Regions from separate parts of the Thiomonas sp. X19 genome, predicted to be linked through region 1. Evidence: riboswitches for the same ligand, from Rfam matches in the RefSeq annotation. Region 1 holds a riboswitch; the other holds the start of a gene.

Region 1 (11,614 bases):
CGCTTGCGGCTGAACGCTCAGGGGTTCAGGGTCGCGCCACTCGATGACCCCGCTGCGGTCACCATCCGCAGCACGAGCGCGTCCCTATGGCGCCTGGTGCGAGGCATCGACGATGCCGACCGGCTGTTTTTTGAGCGCGCACTGGTGATGGAAGGCGATACCGAATTCGGGTTGATGTTGAAAAACACGCTCGATGCCATCGGCCCCTTATGGCGCTGAGTACCGGCAAGCGATGACTGAAACCTGCGCGAACCGTCGAACCCGGCTTGGCGTATCGACCGATCGGTACGGCAGCCATGTGCATGCAACGCTTTCAAACCCGACGAGCCTGGAAATGACGACCACACTGACCGCACGCTTGCTGCAGGCCCTGAAACAGCGAGGGGCTACCGAAATTTTCGGGATTCCCGGCGACTTTGCCCTACCGCTTTTTCGCGAATTCGAGCGCTGCGCCGCCCTGCCCCTCTACACGCTTTCCCACGAACCAGGAGTCGGTTTCGCGGCGGATGCTGCCGCACGCCTGCGCGGCGGTTTGGGAGTGGCGGCCGTCACCTATGGAGCCGGCGCACTGAACATGGTCAACGCCGTGGCTGGCGCCTACGCCGAACGTGTCCCCGTGGTCGTGATCTCCGGAGCACCCGCCACGCACGAGGCCGCCAGCGGCTATCTGCTGCACCATCAGGTCAAGACCCTGGATTCGCAGTGGAAGATTTATCAGGAAATAACCGTCGATCGTGCCAGGTTGGATGATCCGTCCACCGCGCCGCAACACATTGCACGGGTGCTCGACACAGCACTGCGCGCATCACGTCCCGTCTACATCGAGATACCGCGGGACATGCCTGGACGGATCTGCGAGGCAGTACCCACCCTCCCCTGGCCCAAGCATGATGCGGAGGCTCTGGCCACCTGCGCCGATGAACTGCTATCGCGCCTGCAAGGCGCACAACACCCCGTCCTGATGGTTGGCGTGGAAGTGCGGCGCTACGCGCTGGAATCCCGCGTGGCCGAACTCACGCGCAGACTGGGGATTCCCGTGGTGACCAGTTTCATGGGGCGCGGTTTGTTGACCGGAGCCGAGGTTCCTCTGCGCGGCACCTATCTGGGTCTGGCTGGAGACCCGGCCATCGCCACCGAGGTTGAAAACTCCGATGCGCTGCTGCTGCTCGGCGTGATCGTGTCGGACACCAATTTTGCCGTGTCGGCCCAACGCATCGATCTTCGGCACGCCATCCAGGCGCTTGAGGGTCGTGTGGTGATGGGGCATCATGTCTACCCTGACGTACCGCTCGCGGCGCTGATCGATGCCCTGCTGGAGCGGGTACCGGCCGCGCAGGTCCAGCGGGCCGAACAGCGCTCGGAGGTTTTTTCACTCCCCGCAGAAGACGCTGAAGACGCGCCAGTCAACCCGCTCGACATTGCTGCTGCCGTCAACTCGTTGATGCAACGGCATGGCGCGATGCCGCTTGCCAGCGATGTCGGGGATTGCCTGTTCACGGCCATGGACATCGGGCCGACCGAACTCATCGCCCCAGGCTACTACGCGACCATGGGCTATGGCGTGCCGGCAGGGCTGGGCCTGCAGGCGTCCACGGGGCAGCGCCCCATCATTCTGGTCGGTGACGGTGCCTTTCAAATGACAGGGTGGGAATTGGGCAATGCCTGCCACTATGGATGGGATCCCATCGTTCTAGTCTTCAATAACTCGGCATGGGAAATGCTCCAGGTGTTCGAGCCTGGCGCTCGCTTCACCGCATTGCCGACGTGGGACTTTGCGTCGATGGCGACTGGCATGGGGGGTGACGGCGTTGTGGTGCGCACGCGCCTGGAACTCAAAAATGCGCTCGAGCATGCCCATGCCACGCGAGGACGTTTTCAGTTGCTGGACATTCGACTGGCACCGGGGGCGCTGTCACCAACGCTGGAGCGGTATGTGCACGCTGTGCGGCGGTTGTCGGCACCGGCTGGGTAGAACTCATCAACCGGCCAAAGCCATGCTGCCGAACCACTGCGCCGCGGGTGGCCTGGCCTTGGACGATGCTGAACAAACCTCCGCGATGCGCACGAGAGGCTTGTTCAGCGTAGGCCTAAACGCAGGGTCGAGGATTCTGGGATCTCGCGCCGGTCGGTGTGCTCGGGATTGCGCGATCGTGCTTGGCGATGGCGCCAGCTCGCCAAGCCCGGCGTCCTGCCTCAATCGCCAGCGCGAAGGCTCGCGCCATCTCGACCGGATCGCGCGAGCGCGACACCGCCGAGCACAGCAGCACGGCATCGAACCCCATCTCCATGGCTTGTGCGGCATGCGAAGGCGTACCGAGGCCGGCGTCCACGATCAGGGTGGCATCCGGCAGACGTTCGCGCAGCGTGCGCAGTGCGAACGGGTTGAGCAAGCCCTGTCCTGAACCGATGGGCGCGCCCCAGGGCATCAGCACCTCGCAGCCCGCGTCAAGCAGGCGCCGACAGGTCAACAGGTCATCCGTGCAGTAGGGCCAGACGACAAAACCCTCACGCACCAGCACGCGCGCGGCTTCCACGAGTTCGACGGGATCGGGCTGCAGGGTGTGCTCCTCGCCGATCACTTCGAGCTTGACCCAATGGGTCTGATAGAGCTCGCGTGCCATGTGCGCCATTTCGATCGCATCGCGCGCGCTGTAACACCCGGCGGTATTGGGCAGCAAACGTGCGCCACATGTCTCCAGGGTCTCGCGCAGGGCGGCGACGAAGCCATCGCTTTCCTGCGCAGCAAGAACCCGTTTGAGACCGACGGTCACGACCTGCGCGCCGGAGGCGCGAATCGAATCGCTCAGGGCCTGCGGCGATGGGTAGCTGGCGCTGCCCAACAGGAATCGGCTCTCGAGCTTGACGCCCGCGACACTCCAACCAGCGTCAGCGCCAGTCGTTGATTCTCGATACATGGCTTGAGTCCTTTGTCAGTTCAAGTCTGACGGTGGGTCTAAAAAAGAGAATGAGGTCGCCTACAGCGACCCTGCGCAGGGGTGCCGGGCTGCCGTGCCTGTGGTGGCGTCGTGCCAACGCCCGGACATCGCTGGCGTGCGGCATGGGCCAAGCATTCGCCCGCGCATGCACGCTCGGCCGTCTCGGAGCGCGAGCTTGCAAGATAGGTTTGGGGCTGTGCGGGAGTCGGGCTGTACGTCGGCAAGCTGTGTGTGAGCAAACTGCCATCCGCATGCATGTCAAGCCCCCTTCGATCGTGATGCAACTGAGTGTTCGGAGGGTGCCCCAGGCGACTGGCGCTTTCGGGGCGCCGCCAGCCTGGAATCCAAGCTCTCCTTCCGCCGGGACTAACCGGTTCAAGTTCGCGGGTTTGGTTTGACCATCTCAGCGCGTCGATTCGTGCACCCCGGAGCAGTGGAAATTCTGGCACAAGACGGCATGGCCGTCAATGCGACCAGCCGTCGATGCGCGTGTCGAAGACCGCACAAGATTCGCCCAACCAAGTGGGGCCCCAGGTCGTTTGCTCGAATGCGCTATGCGCCGCCGACGAACGAGAAATCGGCTTCTGGCTCGAGCCCGCTGATGATGCGCGCGATGCTCTTGCCTGAGCCGCAAGACAGGGTCCAGCCCAGGCTGCCGTGGCCGGTATTGAGAAAGAGATTGCGCAGGCGACTGCGCCCGATGATGGGGACGTTGCCCGGTGTCGCCGGGCGCAGGCCGGTCCAGAACCGCGCTTGCGCGCCGTCTCCCGCGCCCGGAAAGAGTTCCTCGACCCGTTCGAGGATGGCCTCGCAGCGCTTACGGTCAAGGTTTCGCTCATAGCCATTCAACTCGGCCGTACCTGCGATGCGCAAGCGATTGCCAAGGCGCGAAAACACGAGTTTGCAGGCATCGTCGCTCAACGAAACCTGGTGCGCCATCGCGGGGTCCTTCACCGGCATGGTCACCGAGTAGCCCTTGAGCGGATAGATGGGAAGCTCGATGCCCAGCGGCTTGGCGAGCAAGGCGCTCGTACTTCCCATCGCGAGCACGTAGGCATCGCCGCGTATGCATTGAAAGCGGCCATCCTCGTCGGTCGCCTCAACGTGGTCGATCTGCCCTCCCGCTTCATGCAGCGCAGTGACGGTGTGGCTCATCAAGAACTGCACGCCGTCGTCTTCGCAGCGCCCGGCGAGCTCGCGGGCAAAACAGTTCGCATCTCCCGACTCGTCCTCGGCGGTGAACGTGGCTCCGACGAGCTTGGCGCCGGTATGCCCCAGCGCGGGCTCGATGCGCACGGCCTCGTCGGCGGAAATGACGCGTCGATCACAGCCCAAGGCACGCATCCGGGCTGCAGCAATCGCCACGTTTTCAAATGCCTTGCGGCTTGTGTAGAAATGGAGAATGCCCTGTGCGCGGTGGTCATAGGCGATACCGCGCTCCTGGCGGAGTTGCCGCAGCACCTCACGGCTGTAGGTGCCGAGGCGAATCAGCTGCGCCGTATTGCGACTCGTACGCCCCGGTCGACATTCCGCCAGGAACTGCATGCCCCAGCGCCACTGCCTCGGGTCCATGCGCAAGCGGAACCGCAGCGGAGCATCCGCCCTTCCGAGCCACTTCAACAGTTGTAATGGCGCACTCGGGTTGGCCCATGGCTCGGCGTTGCTCACGGAAATCTGGCCCCCGTTGGCAAAGCTGGTTTCCGCGGCTGGTTTGGCCTGGCGGTCGACCACCGTGACCTCGTGACCCTGCTGACGCAGGAAGTACGCCGATGCGATGCCGATCAGACCGGCGCCGAGAACGATCACTTTCATCGGATGTCCCTAGGAAAATCTGCTTGCGAGGAAACGCGCCCCGGCGAGCCAGGTCCAAGCCACTGCGCTGACCGGAGCGAAGGCCAGCCCGCTCGGATGCTACGAGCCGGCTCCATGGTCCGACGGCGAAAGAGACCCCGTTTGAATGCGACGCTTGGCGCTTTCAATGCGCAATTCTTCCAGCGCAGTTTCGGACATGTTTTTCTGCACAAAAGCAATATGCTGCCTTGCGGCCAGCGCTGCGGCTTGCGAACTGCGGGCGCGCATTTTCTCCCAGATGTCCCGGTGTTGCTCGCGCAACTGCTGCCACTTCTCGGGGTGGGCATGCAGGTAGCGCAGATTTTTTTCCACATGATCCTGAATCAGTCGATGCAGGCTTGCACTGAGATGCGCGATCAGGACGTTATGGGATGCTTCGGCGATCGCTTGGTGAAATTCAACATCATTTTTGATGCAAGCCTGAAGGTCGTCTTGCTCATAGGCCAACTCCAACGCATCGAACGCCACACCGATGCGTTTCAGGTCGAAATCATTGGCACGTTCCGACGCCAATAGCGCGGCCTGGCTTTCCAGCATGTGCCGGAATTCCAACAGGTCGTGCTGCAGGGTCGGATGTCCGCTGAGCATATCTCTCCACGGATCGACGAAGCTTGCCTGCAGCCTGTCGGTCACGACCGTGCCCCCGCCCTGGCGCGTGCGTATCAGGCCTTTGGAGACCAATTTTTGCAGCCCTTCACGCAGGGATGGCCGTGACACACCAAGCTGCTCGGCCAGCTCACGCTCAGGCGGCAGACGATCCCCGGCCCTCAAGGAGCCCTCGAGGATGCGCCGTTCAAGGTCGCTTGCGATCGTATCCGACAGTTTGATGATATCCATGTGTATTGCCTCGTCCATTCCGGTATGACCAATTTTATTTTAAATCGAGGAAGCTTTTCAAATTCCGACAGATTCAGTCTTCTTTGCTGATTTCTTGACGATATGAAGGAACACCTTTCTAATAGACATAGGTCTTACCAAATGACCAATACTTTTTGAAAGCGTGAGGCTACAGAGACTCCAACCAGGGGTCGCGCCGAGAGTCGCCCGCACATCAAGCGTGCGAGTTGACGTCACCGAAGAGCGCAAGCCATTCCCAATCCATTCAACTTCCTGGAAGGAGACTCCATGACTCTGTCGACCGCCCTGCCTGCGGGCATTCTTTTTGCGCAGCCGCTGACGCCTGTAGCGGGCTCGCTGCTGCTGTCGTTTCTGGTGGCGGCCATACCCATTGCGGTGGCGCTCATCCTGCTCGGGGTGCTGCGCCGCCCCGCCTGGCAGGCCTCGCTGGCCGGGCTGATCGTGGGCCTTCTCGTGGCCGTGGCGGTGTGGGGCATGCCCGTGGGCCTGGCCTTGAACGCCGTTGCCGCGGGCATGGCGCTGGCGCTGGCGCCGGTGATGTGGATCGTCTTCAACGCCTTGCTGCTGTACAACGTGGCGGTCCAGTCCGGGCGCTTCGAGCAGTTTCGCCAATGGATGCTGGACCACCTGCCCGACGACCGCCGCCTGGTGCTGCTGGTGGTGGCGTTTTCCTTCGGCTGCCTGCTCGAAGGCATCGCCGGCTTCGGCACCCCGGTGGCCATCACCAGCGCCCTGCTCATCGGCCTGGGCTTTCCCGCCCTGGAGGCCCTCACCTACACCCTGATCTTCAACACCGCCCCGGTGGCCTTCGGCGCCCTGGGCGTGCCCATCACGGTGCTGGGGGCCGTCACCAGCATGCACCCGGACACCCTGGGGGCGATGGTGGGGCGGCAACTGCCGTTTTTTGCCTTCCTGCTGCCGTTTTATGTCGTCGGCCTGTACGGGGGGCTGAAATCGATCGCCAAGCTGTGGCCGGCGCTGCTGGTCTCGGGCGGCAGCTTTGCGCTCACGCAGTTCGCCACCTCCAACTTCATCAGCTACCAGCTCACCGACGTGCTGGCCTCGCTGGTGTCGCTCCTCGTCACCGTGGCCTTTCTCAAGACCTGGAAGCCCGAACCCGACCCGGCCTTTGCCGTGATGCGCACGCAGGCGCCGGCCCGGGGCGCGGCGCGCGTGGGCTATGGCGGCTGGATGCCGTGGGTCGTGGTCTCGGTGGTGGTCATCGTCTGGGTCAACCTCAAGCTGTTCCTGATCGGCGACACCCAGGTGCTGTGGCCCGGCTTGAACCAGGCGGTGTTCATCACCCTGTACCACAAGCCCTATGTGGCGCTGTGGGACTTTCAGCCCATGGGCACGGGCACGGCGATCCTGCTGTCGGCCATCATCGCGGCGGCTTGGACGCGCACCGGCGCGGGGGCGTTCTTCGGGTGTGTGAAGCGCACCTGGGTGCAGACGCGCATCGCCATCGCCACGGTGATGATGATCGTGGGCCTGGCCTTCTTGCTCAATTACTCGGGCATGAGCTACACGCTGGGCATGGGCGTGGCCTCCACCGGCGCGCTCTTCCCGCTGGTGTCGGCGTTCCTGGGCTGGATTGCGGTGTTTCTCTCCGGCAGCGACACCTCGGGCAACGCCCTGTTCGGCAACCTGCAGGTGGTGGCGGCGCATCAGCTGAACCTGAACCCGGTGCTGATGGCCGCCACCAACTCCTCGGGCGGGGTGATGGGCAAAATGATCTCGCCGCAAAACATCGCCACGGGCGTGTCCACGACGGCTCTCAAGGGCCACGAGGGCGCGGTGTTCGCCCGCACCTTCTGGCACAGTGTGCTGCTCACCCTGCTGCTGGGCTTGCTCGTCTTCGCCCAACAACACTGGCTATCCTGGATGATCCCGGCGATCAAGATCGTCCATCCCTGACCCTCAGGGCCTCCCCCTGGGGGCCCTCTGCAGTCCACACAAGGTGACATCATGGCAACCATGACCTGCATTGAAGATCTGCGCGTTCTCGCCAAGCGAAGGGTTCCGCGGATGTTTTACGACTATGCCGATTCAGGCTCCTGGACCGAGACGACCTATCGTTCCAATCAAGATGATTTCCAGCGCATCAAGCTCCGGCAGCGAGTGGCCGTCGACGTCGATCAGCGCTCGTTGCGATCGCGGATGATCGGGCAGGATGTCGCCATGCCGGTGGCGCTCGCGCCAACGGGCCTGACCGGGATGCAACATGCTGACGGCGAGATTCTGGCTGCGCGCGCGGCGGAGAAATGTGGCGTGCCCTTCACCCTCTCGACCATGAGCATCTGCTCCATCGAAGACGTCGCGGCACATACCAAGGCGCCATTCTGGTTCCAGCTCTACGTGATGCGCGACCGCGACTTCATCGAGCGTTTGATCGACCGCGCCAAGGCCGCCCGTTGCTCGGCCTTGATGCTCACCTTGGATTTGCAGATCCTGGGGCAACGCCACAAGGATTTGAAGAATGGCCTGTCGGCACCACCGAAACCGACCCTGGCCAATCTGCTCAATCTGGCGACAAAGCCAAGATGGGGCTTGGGCATGCTGGGAACCCGCAGGCATGGCTTCGGCAACATCGTCGGGCATGTCAAGGGGGTCGAGGACATGGGGTCGCTATCGGCCTGGACCAGCCAGCAATTTGACCCACGCCTGACATGGGAAGACGTGGCGTGGATCAAGAAGTGCTGGGGTGGCAAGCTGATTCTCAAGGGCGTCATGGACGCCGAGGATGCGCAGCGTGCCGCAGACTCGGGCGCGGATGCCCTCATTGTCTCCAACCACGGCGGACGCCAGCTTGATGGCGCGCCGAGCTCGATCTCGGCGCTGCCGGCCATCGTCGATGCCGTCGGTTCGCGCATCGAGGTTTGGATCGATGGCGGAATCCGCTCGGGCCAGGACGTGCTCAAGGCCGTCGCGCTGGGCGCAAAGGGCACCTTGATCGGTCGAGCCTTTCTGTACGGCCTGGGCGCTCAGGGCCAAGCTGGCGTCGAGCACTGTCTCAATATCATTCGGAATGAATTGGACATAACCATGGCATTTTGTGGGAAAACGGATATCCATCAGATCGATCGCGGCGTTTTACAGCACTCCCCTTGGTAATTGCCTGGCCATGGGTGGCTGCGTCTCGGCTTGAACGGCATCCTGGTCATCGAGACATGCGCCTCATGCAGATCGATGAAGACGGCGCCCACAGCAATCCGGAGCATGCATGGCCCCCCTCCTCTTGACCGTCGCGACAGGCGGCTTCGAGTCCGCCCGTCACATGGCTCTGCTCCCTGACGGTGACCGTCGTCGCAATCTGCATGGCCATGGCTTTCGGGCTTCGGTATTCGCGGAACTGCCAGACGGTTGGGCGCCTTTCCCCGGGGGCGAGGTGCCTGCCCTGCAGGGGCACATGCAGCAGGTTCTCGAACCGCTGAACTACGCACTCCTGAACCAGGTCATCGACCAGCCCACCGATGAGAATATTGCCCGCTGGGTTCGCAAGCACCTGGCGTTGCCGGGCATCCATCGCCTCGCGGTCCAAAGTACGGCAAACCAGGGCGTAGACCTCGACCGCGACGGGATGGTGCAGGTATGGCGGCGGTACCCCTTTCAAGCCGCCCACCGATTGCCGAACGTACCGATGGGGCACAAATGTGGCCGCATGCACGGCCATGGTTTCCAGGCCATCGTGCACGCGAACCAAACCCCCGGATCACGGCCTCTCGGCATCGACTACGACCAGCTCGACGAGGTTTGGGAGCCTTTGCACAACACCCTGAACCACACCTGCCTCAACGACATGGATGGTTTGAGCAACCCCACCAGCGAGCTCATCTCATCGTGGCTGTGGGCGCGTCTCAAGCCGACGTTGCCTGAACTGTCCAGGATCGACGTGTTCGAGACAGCCTCGAGCGGTGCCAACTTTGACGGCCGTGACTACGGCATTTGGAAGGACTTCACACTCGATAGTGCGGTGCAACTTCAACGCGCACCTGTCGGGAGCCGCGAGAGCGCGATCCATGGCCACACCTTCAGGTTGCGGCTACACCTGTGTGCACCCATCGACACCGTGATGGGTTGGACCGTCGATTTCGGAGACGTGAAGACGATCTTCGAGCCCGTGTTCAGGCGCCTTGATCATCAGCCCCTGCATGAGATGGCCGAACTACATGATGCTGATACGGCGAGCATCGCCGAGTGGATTTACAGAACGACCAAGGTGAGTTTGCCCCAACTGGTTCGCGTGGAACTCTTCGAAACCCAAGGATGCGGCTCGGTCGTCACCGAAAACCTCATGATTCCGGCTCTGCCGGTGTAGACGATGACCGACTCGGCCCGATCTGCGGCCTGGCGTCCGCGACGCCAGTGCAGTTGCAACGACCGCACGACAGGACAGCGGCCGAGACCAGCCTGTGGGGTTGCCGTCGCAGCAGATGCGGCCTGACAGCCCGATCGCTGGCAACATTTCGACAAATCTTTGGTGCTGCTACGCACCATGAGACCTGCCTTTGTTTGATGCGTGTCAAATTTGCTCGGAAATGGGGCCTGGAGAATACCCCCAGTGCCTTTCGCACACGCCTTGAAGAGGACTTCATCATGCGGATGTCCGCGCACGTTTGCACGCATACACCAGCTCGTTGCGGGCTCAGCCGTTGGCGCTGCAAGCCGCGATCCCTCGCCGTCACCGCGCCGTCGTTATTGGGCTCGATCCTGTTCAGCGCCCCGGCCCAAACCCTACAGATGCACTGCCAGGATGTGCAATGAACACGCGAACACCTGCCCGTCAAGAACTCCAAGGGCGCGGCATGCGCGACACGGAAGTGAAAAGCCTGAGTGCCGGCATCGGCGTCGTCAGCGAGTTGAGGTCCGTTCCTGACGCCACGATCCATCGTGTGAACCATGTCGATCCCTGTGATCAATGCTTTCAAAGCCGATCCTGCCTGCAGGCTGCCTTGCTGCGTGATGGATCGATGGATCGTCGCGGTGTGCCAGGAGCCGCCATTCGACTCAGCAAGGGCCAGCGACTTTTTGCAACCGGCCGGACCTTGGATCGCGTCTATGCAATCCGTGCCGGGTCGTTCAAGTCGGTGCTGCGATGTGCTGACGGAAGGCAACAGGTTCTCGGATTTCACGTCTCTGGGGACATGATGGGCCTCGATGGCTTCGCCGCTCAGCTCTACCTTTGCGATGCCGTGGCCATGGAGGCCAGCGAAGCCTGCGAAATCGATGCGCGGGCCCTGGAGTCAGCAGCACGGGACCACTCCATCCTGCGACGACGGATCCAATCGCTGATTGCCCAGAGCATGATGCGTGCGCAGCAAAACCTTCTCGTTCTTGGCAGCATGCAGGGTGCAGAGCGTTTGGCGCATTTTTTATTGGACTTGTCGGAGCGCTACCAGGCGCTCGGACTTTCGTCTCGCGAATTTGCGCTGCGGATGACCCGCAAGGACATAGGCAGCTATCTGGGCTTGTATTCGGAGACCGTCAGCCGACTCTTCGCGCGGCTTGAGCGTGCCGGGCTGATCCAGATGACGAGACGGCACCGGGTTCAGATCAGCGATCGCGCCGGCCTCGCGGCCCTGCTGTCCTCCCCGTCGGGGGATTGATGTCTCGCCCCCATTGCGAGCGCAGCGGCTTGATGGGGTCCGACGCATGGCCCAACCGACGGCTGTTGTGCGGAGCGCCAAGCAAACGCCCCATCACGCATGGCTTCAAGTCCCGGCGGCCTCGTGCCGCACCACTTTCACACCTTGCCTGGAAACGCCATCCATGTCAGCGCAACTGATTCCCACACCGCTTCTGCCCACTCGAATTGCCGTTGAGGATGACCTCAGCGAGCGTGTGTTCGTCCTGGCGGCTGAACTGTTCAGCGCCCTGGCGACACCCATTCGTTTACGCATTTTGGGCGCCATCTGCGCACAAGGCAAAAGCGTGAATGCCATCGTCGAGGCGGTTGAGTCCACACAACC
Region 2 (11,614 bases), 1.8 Mb from region 1:
CCGCGCCGCGGCCAGCGCCGCAGGCGCGCCGTGGCCCGCTGGCGATGGGGAAATGGGCATGGAGGATGTGGGAGACATGAGGCAAGACCCGGCAAAGGCCGCCACCCGCCCGCCAGGACAGGTGGGCGCCCTGGCGGAGGATGCGGCCTGGAACTACCTGCAGCGGCAGGGGCTGCAATTGGTGGAGCGCAATTATCGGGTGCGCGGCGGCGAGATCGACATCATCGCCCGCGATTCCAAAGGCCCGCTGGTGTTCGTCGAGGTCCGCGCACGCGCCAGCGCGGCCTTCGGTGGCGCCTCCGCCAGCGTGGACGCGCGCAAACGCGCCCGCATCCTGCTGGCCGCGCGGCATTACCTCATGCGCTTCCCTGGCGAGATGGCCTGCCGTTTCGACGTGGTCGCCATCGAAGGCGGGCAGCTGCACTGGATTCGCGACGCCTTCGATGCCGATGGTTGAGGGCCGGCCTGTCCGCCTGTTTCAAGTGCAAGCGAGTACATCCGGCACTGACAGAGCGACGCCGGCGCATGGGCTTGCATCCGCCAAGCCATCCGGAGCCGGGGAATAATGGAGGCCTTTGCTTTTCTTCCTGGTACTCGAACCATGCTTGAACAACGCATCCAACAGCAGTTTCGCGAGAGCGCAGAACTGAAGCAGCAGGCGGCCGCCCTGATGGCCGAGCCTGTGGCGCAGGCCGTGGCCTGCATCGCCAATGCGGTGAGCAACGGCGGCAAGGTTCTGGTGTGCGGCAATGGCGGCTCGGCTGCCGACTCGCAGCACTTCGCCGCCGAGCTGGTGGGCCGCTTCGAGCGCGAGCGCATGGAGCTCGCGGCCATTGCGCTGACCACCGACACGTCCGTCCTCACCGCGCTGGCCAACGACTTCGGCTTCGACCAGGTGTTCTCGCGCCAGGTGCGCGCCCTGGGCCAGCCGGGCGATGTGCTGGTGGCCATTTCCACCAGCGGCAATTCGCCCAGCGTGCTGGAGGCCGTGCGCGCCGCGCAGGAGCGCGACCTGCTGGTGGTGGGCCTGAGCGGCAAGGGCGGCGGCCAAATGACCGCGATGCTGCGCGAGCAGGACGTGCATCTGTGCGTGCCGCACGACCGCACCGCGCGCATCCAGGAGGTGCACCTGCTCATGCTGCACTGCATTTGTGACGGCGTAGACTGGACCTTGATGGGCGACCCGGAGGATTCCAATGACTGACCGCACGACTTTCCGCTTGAGTACATGGTTCAACGCCGTATGCCGCAACGCGGGCCGCGTGTCTCGCAAGATGCCCTTGTCCCGCGCCGGCCTGGTGCTCATGGGCGCCATTGCCGCCACCCAGTTGCAGGGTTGTTTCATCCTGGGAGCCGCCGCCGTGGGCGGCGCCGCGCTGGTGGCGACCGACCGCCGCACCGTCGGCGCCCAGCTCGAAGACCAGACCATCCAGGTCAAGGCCGCATCGCAGATCAGCAATGCCCTGCGCGGCAATGGCAATGTCAGCGTCAATTGCTACAACCAGCAGGTGCTGATCACCGGCCAGGTGCCGACCGAGGCCTACAAGCAGCAGGTGCAGCGGATCGTGGCCGACATTCCCAACGTCAAGGCCGTGCTCGACGAGGTCGTGGTCGGCCCCAACTCCACCTTGGGCCAACAGGCCGAAGACACCTTCATCACCTCCAAGGTTCGCGCCTCGTTCATCGACGACAAACAGCTGTACTCGCAGGCCTTCAAGATCACGACTTCGGCCGGCGTGGTGTATCTGCAGGGCATCGTCACCCAGGCCGAGGCCGATCAGGCCAGCGCCGTGGCCAGTGCGGTGTCGGGCGTGAAGAAAGTGGTGACCCTGTTCAACATCATCACGCCGCAGCAGCTGCAGGGCATCTACAAGAACACCTCGCAGACCCCGGTCACGCCTCCCGGCAATCCGCCCACAACTCCGGCAACGCCCTGAGCAGGGCCGCGTGCGTGTGGCGCCCGCGGCCGTCTTTTTCTCTTCCACCCAGGTGAACTTCCCATGAGCTTGCTTCACGTTCCCGCAGGCAAAAGCCTGCCCGACGATTTCAACGTGGTCATCGAAATTCCCGCCGGCGCCCCGCCGGTGAAGTACGAGGTCGACAAGGCCAGCGGCGCGTTGTTCGTCGACCGCTTCATGTCCACCGCCATGCACTATCCGTGCAACTACGGCTACATCCCGCAAACCCTGTCGGAAGACGGCGATCCGGTGGATGTGCTGGTGGTCACCCCCATTCCCCTGGTGCACGGCTGCGTGGTGCGCTGCCGCCCGGTGGGCATGTTGAAGATGACCGACGAGGCCGGCCCCGACGCCAAGCTCATCGCCGTGCCGGTGGACAAGCTGCTGCCCATGTACCGCAACATCCGCAAGCCCGAAGACCTGACGCCGGAATTGCTCAAGCAGGTCGAGCACTTCTTCAACCACTACAAGGATCTCGAAGCCGGCAAGTGGGTGAAGACCGAAGGCTGGGCTGGCGCCGACGCCGCCCGCGCCGAAATCAGCGCCGGCGCCAAGCGCTACAGCGAACACGCCAAGGGCTGACGCCTTGTGCCCCGTCGCGCACACGCAACGGGCACATGACGGGGGCTTGACGTGCGCATAGCGCACATCGTGGGCCTAAGGGCATGAGTGCCGCCACTGCACCGAACAACGCCAGCAACGCCGCCGCCCGCTCCGGCCTGATGCTGGCGGCCAGTGCGGTGCTCGGTCTGGTGCTGATGAACAGCCCGCTGGCCGCCCTCTGGCAGGGTCTGCTGCAAACCACCTGGGGCGTGCATCTCGGCCCGCTGCATCTGGTGGAAAGCAATCTGCTGTGGATCAACGATGCGCTCATGGCCCTGTTCTTCCTGCAGGTGGGCATCGAGATCAAGCGCGAATGGTTGTTCGGCGCCCTGGCCGACCCTCGTGCCCGCGCGCTGCCGGTGGCCGCCGCACTCGGCGGCATGGTGGTGCCGGCGCTGGTGTTCGTCGCGCTCAATCTTGGCGACTCGGCGGCTCTGGGCGGCTGGGCCGTTCCCGCTGCCACCGACATCGCTTTCGCTCTCGGCCTCATGGCCTTGCTGGCACGCGGCTTGCCGCCACAGGCACGGGTTTTCCTCACCGCGGTGGCGGTGCTCGACGATCTTGGCGCGGTGCTCATCATCGCCGCGTTCTACACCGCGCAAATCTCTGGCGCCATGCTGGCCGCCGCGGTGGCTACCGCGCTGCTCATGGTGCTGCTGCAAGGCTTCGGCGTGCGTCGCGCCTGGCCCTATCTGCTGCTCGGCGTGCTGCTGTGGCTGTTCGTGCTCAAGTCCGGCATTCATGCCACCGTTGCCGGCGTGCTCACCGGCTTGCTGCTGCCGCAGACCCGCGCGGGTGGCGCCGGCGCCAAGGTCGAGCATGCGCTCGCACCCTACGTCTCCTGGCTGGTGCTGCCGCTGTTCGCGCTGGCCAATGCCGGCGTGGTGTTGGGAGCATCGGCCCTGGCCTTGCTGGGCCATGGGGTGACCTGGGGTGTGGCGCTGGGGCTGGTGCTGGGCAAACCCGTCGGCATTCTTGCGGGCGTGGGCATGGTGGCCTGGCTGGCCGACGGCCTGCCGCGTGGCTATTCCTGGCGCCTGATGGCCCCGGTGGCCGCGTTTTGCGGTGTGGGCTTCACCATGTCCTTGTTCATCGCCGGCTTGGCTTTCAACGCCGATGCGCAGGAATTCGACGCCGCCAAGATTGGCGTGCTGCTGGGCACGGTGCTGGCGCTGGCGGCCGGGGCGTTGATTGCGCGCCGGCTCTACCCGGCCGCCCGCCGCGCTGTCTGAGGCTCGCGTCATGCCACATTCCGATCCGCCCGAGAAAGCCGCCGAACTGCTGCGCTACTGGTTTGGCGAGGCGCCGCACGACGTCCAAGCCACCTGGACGGCGCGTCGTGCGCTGTGGTTCGGCAAGGACGCCGCCGTGGACGCCGACATCCGCGCCCGTTTCGGTGCCCTGCAGCTGCAGGCGGCTGCGGGTGCGCTGGCGAGTTGGACGAACTCCCCACGCGGCGCCCTCGCGCTGCTCCTGCTGCTGGACCAGTGCCCGCGCAATCTGTTTCGCGCCACGCCGCGGGCCTTCGCCACTGACCCGCAAGCCCTGCGTCAGGCGTTGGCGATGGTCGACGCGGGGGACGATGCGCGCCTGTGGCCCATCGAGCGCGTGTTCGTTTATTTGCCGCTCGAGCATGCCGAGGACCTTGCGGTGCAGGAACAGTCGGTGGCCTTGTTCGCCGCGCTGGGCGACGCCGCGCCGCAAGTCGACCGTGCGCGCTTCGAAGACTTCCTCGATTTCGCCCAGCGCCACCACGCCATCATTGCCCGCTTCGGCCGTTTTCCACATCGCAACGCCATCCTCGGCCGCGCCAGCAGCCCGGAAGAACTCGTCTTTCTCCGGCAGCCGGGTTCGGGGTTCTGATCGGTGGGGTGCAATCCCGCGAGACTGGCGCGGTCGTTGCGCAGGGCATACTTGGTGCGGCCTATACTTGGCTTTGCTTGTCGGAGTGCCGTGCATCGGAAGTTGCCTGGCTGAGATCGCAACACTGCGAAATCCGCTGAACCTGATCGGGACCATCCCCGCGTAGGAAACCAAGTCGCCCCATGCGCTTCGGCAGGCCAACCACTCCAGGAGGCCACCATGTCCGAAGTTCGCCGCGCCGTCGATCCCGAGCGCCTGTCCAGCCGCATCACCCGCACCCCGTTTCCGGCCTCGAGCAAGGTCTACACCGAAGGCCCGCAAGGCGTCAGCGTGCCCTGGCGTGAAATCGCGCTGTCCGACACCTTGATGCAGGAGTCGCCCACCGTCACGCGCCTGCTGAAAAACGCGCCGCTGCGGGTGTACGACACTTCCGGCCCCTACACCGACCCGCAGGCCGCCATCGACGTGCGCGCCGGCTTGCCCAAGCTGCGCGCCGCGTGGATTGCCGCACGTGCCGACACTGAGCAGCTCTCCGGCCCCAGCAGCACCTTCGGCCGGCAGCGCGCGCACGATCCCGCCACCGCCGCGCTGCGCTTCGCCCAGCCGCCGGCGCCGCGCCGCGCCAAGCTTGGGGCCAACGTCAGCCAGATGCACTACGCGCGCCAAGGCATCGTCACGCCCGAGATGGAGTACATCGCGCTGCGCGAGAACCTGCTGCGCGCGCAGCTGCCCGACGCCCTGGCGCAGAACGGCGGCCAGCACCGCGGCACCTGGTTCGGCATGCGGCATGAGATTTCCGGCGAATTCGTGCGCCAGGAAGTGGCCGCGGGCCGCGCGGTGATCCCGGCCAACATCAACCATCCCGAGATCGAGCCGATGATCATCGGCCGCAACTTCCTCACCAAGGTCAACGCCAACATCGGCAACTCGGCCGTCACCAGCGACATCGAGGACGAGGTCGACAAGATGGTGTGGTCCATCCGCTGGGGCGCCGACACCGTGATGGATCTGTCCACCGGCAAGCACATCCACGAAACCCGCGAATGGATCGTGCGCAACAGCCCCGTGCCCATCGGCACCGTGCCCATCTACCAGGCGCTGGAAAAGGTGAACGGCGTGGCCGAGGATCTCACCTGGGAGCTGTTCCGCGACACGCTCGTCGAGCAGGCCGAGCAGGGCGTGGACTACTTCACCATCCATGCCGGCGTGCTGCTGCGCTACGTGCCGCTGACGGCCAACCGCATGACCGGCATCGTTTCGCGCGGCGGCTCCATCATGGCCAAGTGGTGCCTGGCGCATCACCAGGAGAACTTCCTCTACACGCAGTTCGAAGAGATCTGCGACATCATGAAGGCCTACGACGTCACCTTCTCGCTGGGCGACGGCCTGCGCCCCGGCTCCATTGCCGACGCCAACGACGAGGCGCAGTTCAGCGAGCTGCACACCCTCGGCGAGCTGACGCAGATCGCCTGGAAGCACGACGTGCAGGTGATGATCGAAGGTCCCGGCCACGTGCCACTGCACATGGTGGCGGTCAACGTGGAGGAGGAACTCAAGCACTGCTTCGAGGCGCCGTTCTACACCCTGGGTCCGCTGACCACCGACATCGCGCCCGGCTACGACCACATCACCAGCGCCATCGGCGCGGCCAACATCGGCTGGGCCGGCACCGCCATGCTGTGTTACGTCACGCCCAAGGAGCACCTCGGGCTGCCCGACCGCAACGACGTCAAGCAGGGGCTGATCGCCTACAAGATCGCCGCCCACGCCTCCGACCTCGCCAAGGGCTATCCCGGCGCGCAGCTGTGGGACAACGCCATTTCCCGCGCCCGCTTCGAGTTCCGCTGGGAAGACCAGTTCCGCCTCGCGCTCGACCCCGACACCGCGCGCGCCTTCCACGACGAGACCCTGCCCAAGGAAGCGGCCAAGACGGCGCATTTCTGCTCCATGTGCGGCCCCAAGTTCTGCTCGATGAAAATCAGCCAGGACATCCGCGCCGCGGCGCAAAGCCAGGTGGCGGCGGGCGACCTCAAGCAGGAACTGGCGCGCAAGGCCGAGGAGTTCCGCAAGACTGGAAGCGAGATCTATCTGTGAACGCCACGCCGGGCCGCGCCGATGCCTTCCCTCCCCAACCCTCCCCCCAGGGTGGGGAGGGAGTGCGGGAGCCTGCTTCGCGCAGCGCGGTTCTCACCTCCCCCGCGGGTGGGGGAGGTCGGGAGGGGGATGCGCCCCGCATCGGCATCGCCGGCGCGGGACTCGCTGGCCGGTTGCTGGCCTGGCGCCTGCTGCGCGCGGGCTATGTCGTCGAGCTGTTCGACGCCCACGCCCGTGCCGACCGCAGCAGCGCCGGACCCACCGCCGCGGCCATGCTCTCGCCCACCGCCGAGCTTGCGGCGGCCGACGCGGGCATCCACGCCCTGGGCGTGGCGTCGCTGTCCATCTGGCCGCAGTGGCTGGCCGAGCTGCACGCGCAGACCGGGCGCGAGGTGTATTTCCGCCGCGAGGGCACGCTGGTCGTGGCGCACGCCGCCGACCGTGGCGCGCTCGACCATTACACCGCGCTGCTGCGCGCGCACCTGCCGGCAGGTGGCGAGGACGCGTCGATGCAGGCGCTGGGCGGCAAGCAGATTTCCGCGCTCGAACCCCTGCTCGCCGCGCGCTTCACGCAGGGCCTCTACCTGCCGCAGGAAGGCCAGCTCGCCAACGACCAGCTCTATGCCGCCCTGGCCGCCGCGCTCGACGCCGGCCTGGCCGCCTGCGGCGGCGCCTGGCACGAGGGCGCGGCGATCGACGTCGTGGAGCCCGCCGCGCTGGTCGACACCCACGGCCGGCGCCACGGCTTCGACCTCGCGGTGGACTGCCGCGGCATCGGCGCCAGGAACGGCGTTCCCGGCCTGCACGGCGTGCGCGGCGAGGTACTCACCGTGTTTGCGCCCGGGGTGAGCCTGCGCCGCCCGGTGCGCCTCATCCATCCGCGCTACGCCATCTACGTCGCCCCGCGCCCCGGCGGCCAGTTCGTCGTCGGCGCCACCGAGCTCGACAGCGAGGACGCCGGCCCGCCCACGCTGCGCTCCACGCTCGAACTCGGCAGCGCCCTCTATAGCCTGCACCCCGAATTCGGCGAGGCCCGCGTGCTGCGCCTGGCCGCCGCGCTGCGCCCGGCGTTGCCCGACCACCATCCCGTCGCCGGGCTGGACGCGGGCGGGGTGTGGCGCATCAACGGCCTGTTCCGCCACGGCTACCTCATCGCTCCCGCGCTGGTGCGGCAGGTGGAGCAGGGCATCGCCGAGGCGCTGGGAGCACCGGGGCCGCAAACGGAGTTGCGTCATGCCGCCTGAGTCCGCCGCGCGCACCCTCTGGCTCAACGGCCAGGCCGTGCAGACGTGCGCAGGCACGCTGCATGCGCTGCTCGCCGAACGCGGGCTCGACGCCGCGCCGCGCGCCTTCGCCTGCGCCGTCAACGGCACCTTCATACCCCGCGCGCGCTGGGCCGAACAGCCGCTGGCCGCGCAGGACCGCATTGACATCGTCGCCCCGGTGGTGGGCGGCTGAACCGAGGAAGATTGGCCATGGACACCGACATCACAGCCCCCGAACCGCTGGTGCAGACCAGCTTGGGCCAGCCTGCGCCGCGCGACGCCCCGTCCCAACCCAGCCCACGAAACGGGGAGGGAGTGGCCCCGCCTCCCCAACGGGGCGGCGAAGAGCCCGAGGGGTCTTCGAAACGCCGCGTCGCGCCGCTCTCTCCCGCCCCACCCCCTGTGGGAGGCCGGGTGGGGGAGGCGCCGACGCCGGTCACCGATCCCTGGAGCGTTGCCGGCGTCGCCCTGCAATCCCGCCTGCTGCTCGGCACCTCGCGCTATCCGAGCCCGCAAGTCCTCGACGACGCGGTGGCCGCCAGCGGCGCCGAGGTGCTCACCGTCGCTCTGCGCCGCCTGCAGCCGGAAAGCGGCGGCGGCCAGGCGTTCTGGCAGCGCATCGCCGCGCTGGGTTGCCACCTGCTGCCCAACACCGCCGGCTGCCATACCGCCGAGCAGGCGGTGAACCTGGCGCTGATGGCGCGCGAGCTGTTCGGCACCTCCTGGATCAAGCTCGAAGTCGTGGGCGACGACTACACCCTGCAGCCCGACCCCTTCGGCACCCTGGAGGCCTCCGAGCGCCTGGTGCGCGAGGGTTTCGCCGTGTTCGCCTACACCACCGACGACCTCGTGCTCGCCCGCCGCCTGTTCGACGCCGGCGTGGCCGCCGTCATGCCCTGGGCCGCGCCCATCGGCTCCGGCCGCGGGCCGCAGAACCTGCACGCGCTGCGCACCCTGCGCGAACGCCTGCCCGACGCCGTGCTCGTCGTCGACGCCGGGCTGGGCAAGCCCTCGCACGCCGCCCAGGTCATGGAACTGGGCTTCGACGCCGTGCTGCTCAACACCGCCGTGGCCGAGTCGGCCGACCCCGTGCGCATGGCCGCCGCCTTCGCCCAGGCGGTGCAGGCCGGCCGCCTCGGGTTCCTGGCCGGCGCCATGCCCGAGCGCGACACCGCCCAGGCATCCACCCCCACGGTGGGCATGCCGTTCTGGCACGAGGCCGGGGCCTGAGACGCGGCGGTTCGCACCCAATGCCACGGCCCGCTTTCTTCTGCACGCTTGTCCGCCTTGCCGCCGCTCCATACCGATGCGCCATTCCAACCAGACCGGCATGGAGCCCGACCTCGTTACCGAAGACCGCCTGCTGCCCATTCTTGAAGAACTGATTGCGCGCGAATCCCTTTTTTACCGCATCGAGCAGGCAAGCACGCGCGCCGATTTCGAGGCCATGCTGGATGCCGGTTTCTGGGAAATCGGCGCCTCGGGCCGGTGCTACAGCCGTGCCGCCGTGCTGGACGTTCTCGATCAACGCTGTGTCAACTCGCAAGAAGATGTCTGGGAAGCGCGGGATTTCCAATGCCGCGAAATTGCCCAAGGCAGCTACTTGCTGACCTATACCCTCGTCCAGGGCCCCCGGATCACATGCCGTTCGACGATCTGGCGCCAGACGGGCGAGTCATGGCGGGCGTTCTTCCATCAGGGCACGATCGTCGAAGCCGATGGCGCATAGAGCGATGGTGATGCCGGAGCCGAATCCCCGCAGCGGGATGTGCCACGGGCTTGCGCCGAAACAGAGTGGCGGTTGCCCGACGCGGGTGGCACGGCGTCGTCGCACATCGTTCGATGCGTTCTCACGCTGGCGCGAGCGCACGTTCCGCAAACACCTCCTTGGCCGCGAACAGGCCGTTGAGCGCGGCGGGGAAGCCGGCGTACACCGCCATCTGCATGATGATCTCCACCACCTCCTGCTGGCTCCAGCCGACGTTGAGCGCGCCGTGGATGTGCACCTTGAGCTGCGGCGTGGCATAGCCGAGCGCGGTCAGCGCGGCGACCACGCCGATCTCGCGCGATTTCAGGTCGAGCTGCGGCCGGGAGTAGATGTCGCCGAAGGCGAACGCGATGATGTAGCGCGCGAAATCGGGGGCGATGTCCTTCAGCGCGTCGATCACGCGCTCGCCGGCCTCGCCGTCGATTTCGCGCAGCTTGGCCCAGCCGCGTGCGTAGCGTGAGTCGGGGTCTTGGCCGGTGAGGGGTTCAGTCGCTTGCGGGTTCATGGTGCGGATTCCTGGTGCGCGCCGGCGGTTCATCCATCATCGCCAGATAGGTTTGAATCTTGGCGTCGAGGACGCCGGCGCAAGTCGACAACTCAAGCATCCTGGTGGCCAGACGCTCGCGATGGAGTTGCAGCATCGCGAGGCGTGCGGGCAAGGTCGCATCCCCCTGGGCGCGCAGTTCGGCGTAGCGCCGAATTTCCTTGATCGGCATCTCGGTACGCTTGAGCCTGAGCACGAACCCAAGCCACAGCACGTCCTCATGCGCATAGCGACGATGGCCGCTTGCCGCGCGTGCCACCGGTCTGAGCACGCCTTCGGCCTCGTAATAGCGAAGCGTGTGCGTGCTCAGGCCGGCGCGTCGCGCAAGCTCCCCGATGGAGATGAAATCGCTGGTCACGGGCGCATCCTAGAAATTGAAGTGAACTCGAAGTCAAGCATGGCGTGCATCATCCCCCTGCGCGCACAACCATGTCCATCGCAACCCTGAACATTTCCCGCCTCCCATGTCGCCAAGCCCCACGTCCGCTCCGCTCCTACTCACCCTCGCCGGCCACGACCCCACCGGCGGCGCCGGGTTCACCACCGATCTGGCGGCCTGGCAGGCCATGGGCTGCAGAGGCGCCAGCGTGTGCACCGCGCTCACGGTGCAAAACGCCCAGGGCGTGCAGCAGGTCGTGCCCACCGCGGTGCCGGTGCTGCGCGCGGCGCTCGCCGCCTTGACCGCCGAGGCGCAGCCTGTTGCGGTGAGGGTCGGCATGCTGGGCGATGCGGACGTGGCGGCCGAAGTGGCGTCCTTCTGCGCCGCGTTCACCGACGGCCCCGTGGTGTGGGACCCGGTGCTGGCCGCCAGCGCCGGCGGCGTGCCGCTGCTGCAGACCGGCGCCGGCGCGCTGGTGGCCATGGCCCGGGCCGCCACCGTCGTCACCCCCAACCGCGTGGAAGCCGCGCAACTGCTGGGCCTGTCGGCATGGAGCGACGGCGGCGCGATGCCGCCCGGCTGGCTGGCCGCCATGCGCGCGCAGTGGCTGGGGCAGGGCCGCACCCAGGCGGTGGTGCTCAAGGGCGGGCACGCCGAAGGCCCGCTCAGCGTGGACTGGCTCGTCACCCGCGACGGCGCGCAGGCCTTCGCCGTGCCGCGTCTCGCCCACGGCGCCCACGGCACCGGCTGCCTGTATGCCGCCGCGCTGACGGCCATGCTGGCACAGGGCTGGAGCGTGGCCGACGCGGTGGTCGAGGCGCAATGGCGCACCCATGCCGGCATCGCCCAGGCCTGGCGCGCGGCACCCGAAGCCCGCCCGCTGGTGAACCCCGCCGCCGGACTGGACAGCGGCAGCTTCCCCCAGCGTCCGGCGCCGGGAAGCTTGCCCCAAGCCGAGGCCCCGGCCTTCGCGCCGCTCACCGCGCCGCCCGGCTTCTACCCCATCCTGCCCGACGCCGACTGGGCCTTGCGCGTGCTCGACTGGGGCGCGCGCACCCTGCAACTGCGCATCAAGGACCTGCAGGGCGCGGCCCTGCGCGCCGACATCGCCCGCGTCGCCGAGGCCGCGCGCCAGGCCGG

The links. Region 1 has a riboswitch for thiamine pyrophosphate ahead of THIX_RS16255 (thiazole synthase). Riboswitches for the same ligand answer to the same signal wherever they lie in the genome.
Region 2: linked by a shared signal. The riboswitch ahead of thiC (phosphomethylpyrimidine synthase ThiC) and the one ahead of THIX_RS16255 (thiazole synthase) in region 1 are both predicted to bind thiamine pyrophosphate.

Annotation. Positions count from the first base shown of each region.
Region 1 covers NZ_LT605203.1:3,370,870-3,382,483, forward strand. The annotation lists gene THIX_RS16245 (SCP2 domain-containing protein) at 1-219, shown strand, start outside; gene ipdC (indolepyruvate/phenylpyruvate decarboxylase) at 335-1,972, shown strand; gene THIX_RS16255 (thiazole synthase) at 2,088-2,915, opposite strand; TPP riboswitch at 3,272-3,374, opposite strand; gene THIX_RS16260 (D-amino acid dehydrogenase) at 3,489-4,748, opposite strand; gene THIX_RS16265 (FCD domain-containing protein) at 4,848-5,624, opposite strand; gene THIX_RS16270 (L-lactate permease) at 5,913-7,562, shown strand; gene THIX_RS16275 (alpha-hydroxy acid oxidase) at 7,614-8,759, shown strand; gene THIX_RS16280 (6-carboxytetrahydropterin synthase) at 8,869-9,963, shown strand; gene THIX_RS16285 (helix-turn-helix domain-containing protein) at 10,451-11,251, shown strand; gene THIX_RS16290 (metalloregulator ArsR/SmtB family transcription factor) at 11,415-11,614, shown strand, end outside.
Region 2 covers NZ_LT605203.1:1,570,473-1,582,086, forward strand. The annotation lists gene rsmI (16S rRNA (cytidine(1402)-2'-O)-methyltransferase) at 1-78, opposite strand, end outside; gene THIX_RS07360 (YraN family protein) at 77-457, shown strand; gene THIX_RS07365 (phosphoheptose isomerase) at 602-1,204, shown strand; gene THIX_RS07370 (BON domain-containing protein) at 1,197-1,937, shown strand; gene ppa (inorganic diphosphatase) at 2,001-2,540, shown strand; gene nhaA (Na+/H+ antiporter NhaA) at 2,624-3,793, shown strand; gene THIX_RS07385 (DUF924 family protein) at 3,804-4,424, shown strand; TPP riboswitch at 4,496-4,611, shown strand; gene thiC (phosphomethylpyrimidine synthase ThiC) at 4,644-6,518, shown strand; gene THIX_RS07395 (FAD-dependent oxidoreductase) at 6,515-7,762, shown strand; gene thiS (sulfur carrier protein ThiS) at 7,752-7,976, shown strand; gene THIX_RS07405 (thiazole synthase) at 7,994-9,013, shown strand; gene THIX_RS07410 (DUF4440 domain-containing protein) at 9,090-9,512, shown strand; gene THIX_RS07415 (carboxymuconolactone decarboxylase family protein) at 9,634-10,056, opposite strand; gene THIX_RS07420 (MerR family transcriptional regulator) at 10,037-10,453, opposite strand; gene thiE (thiamine phosphate synthase) at 10,560-11,614, shown strand, end outside.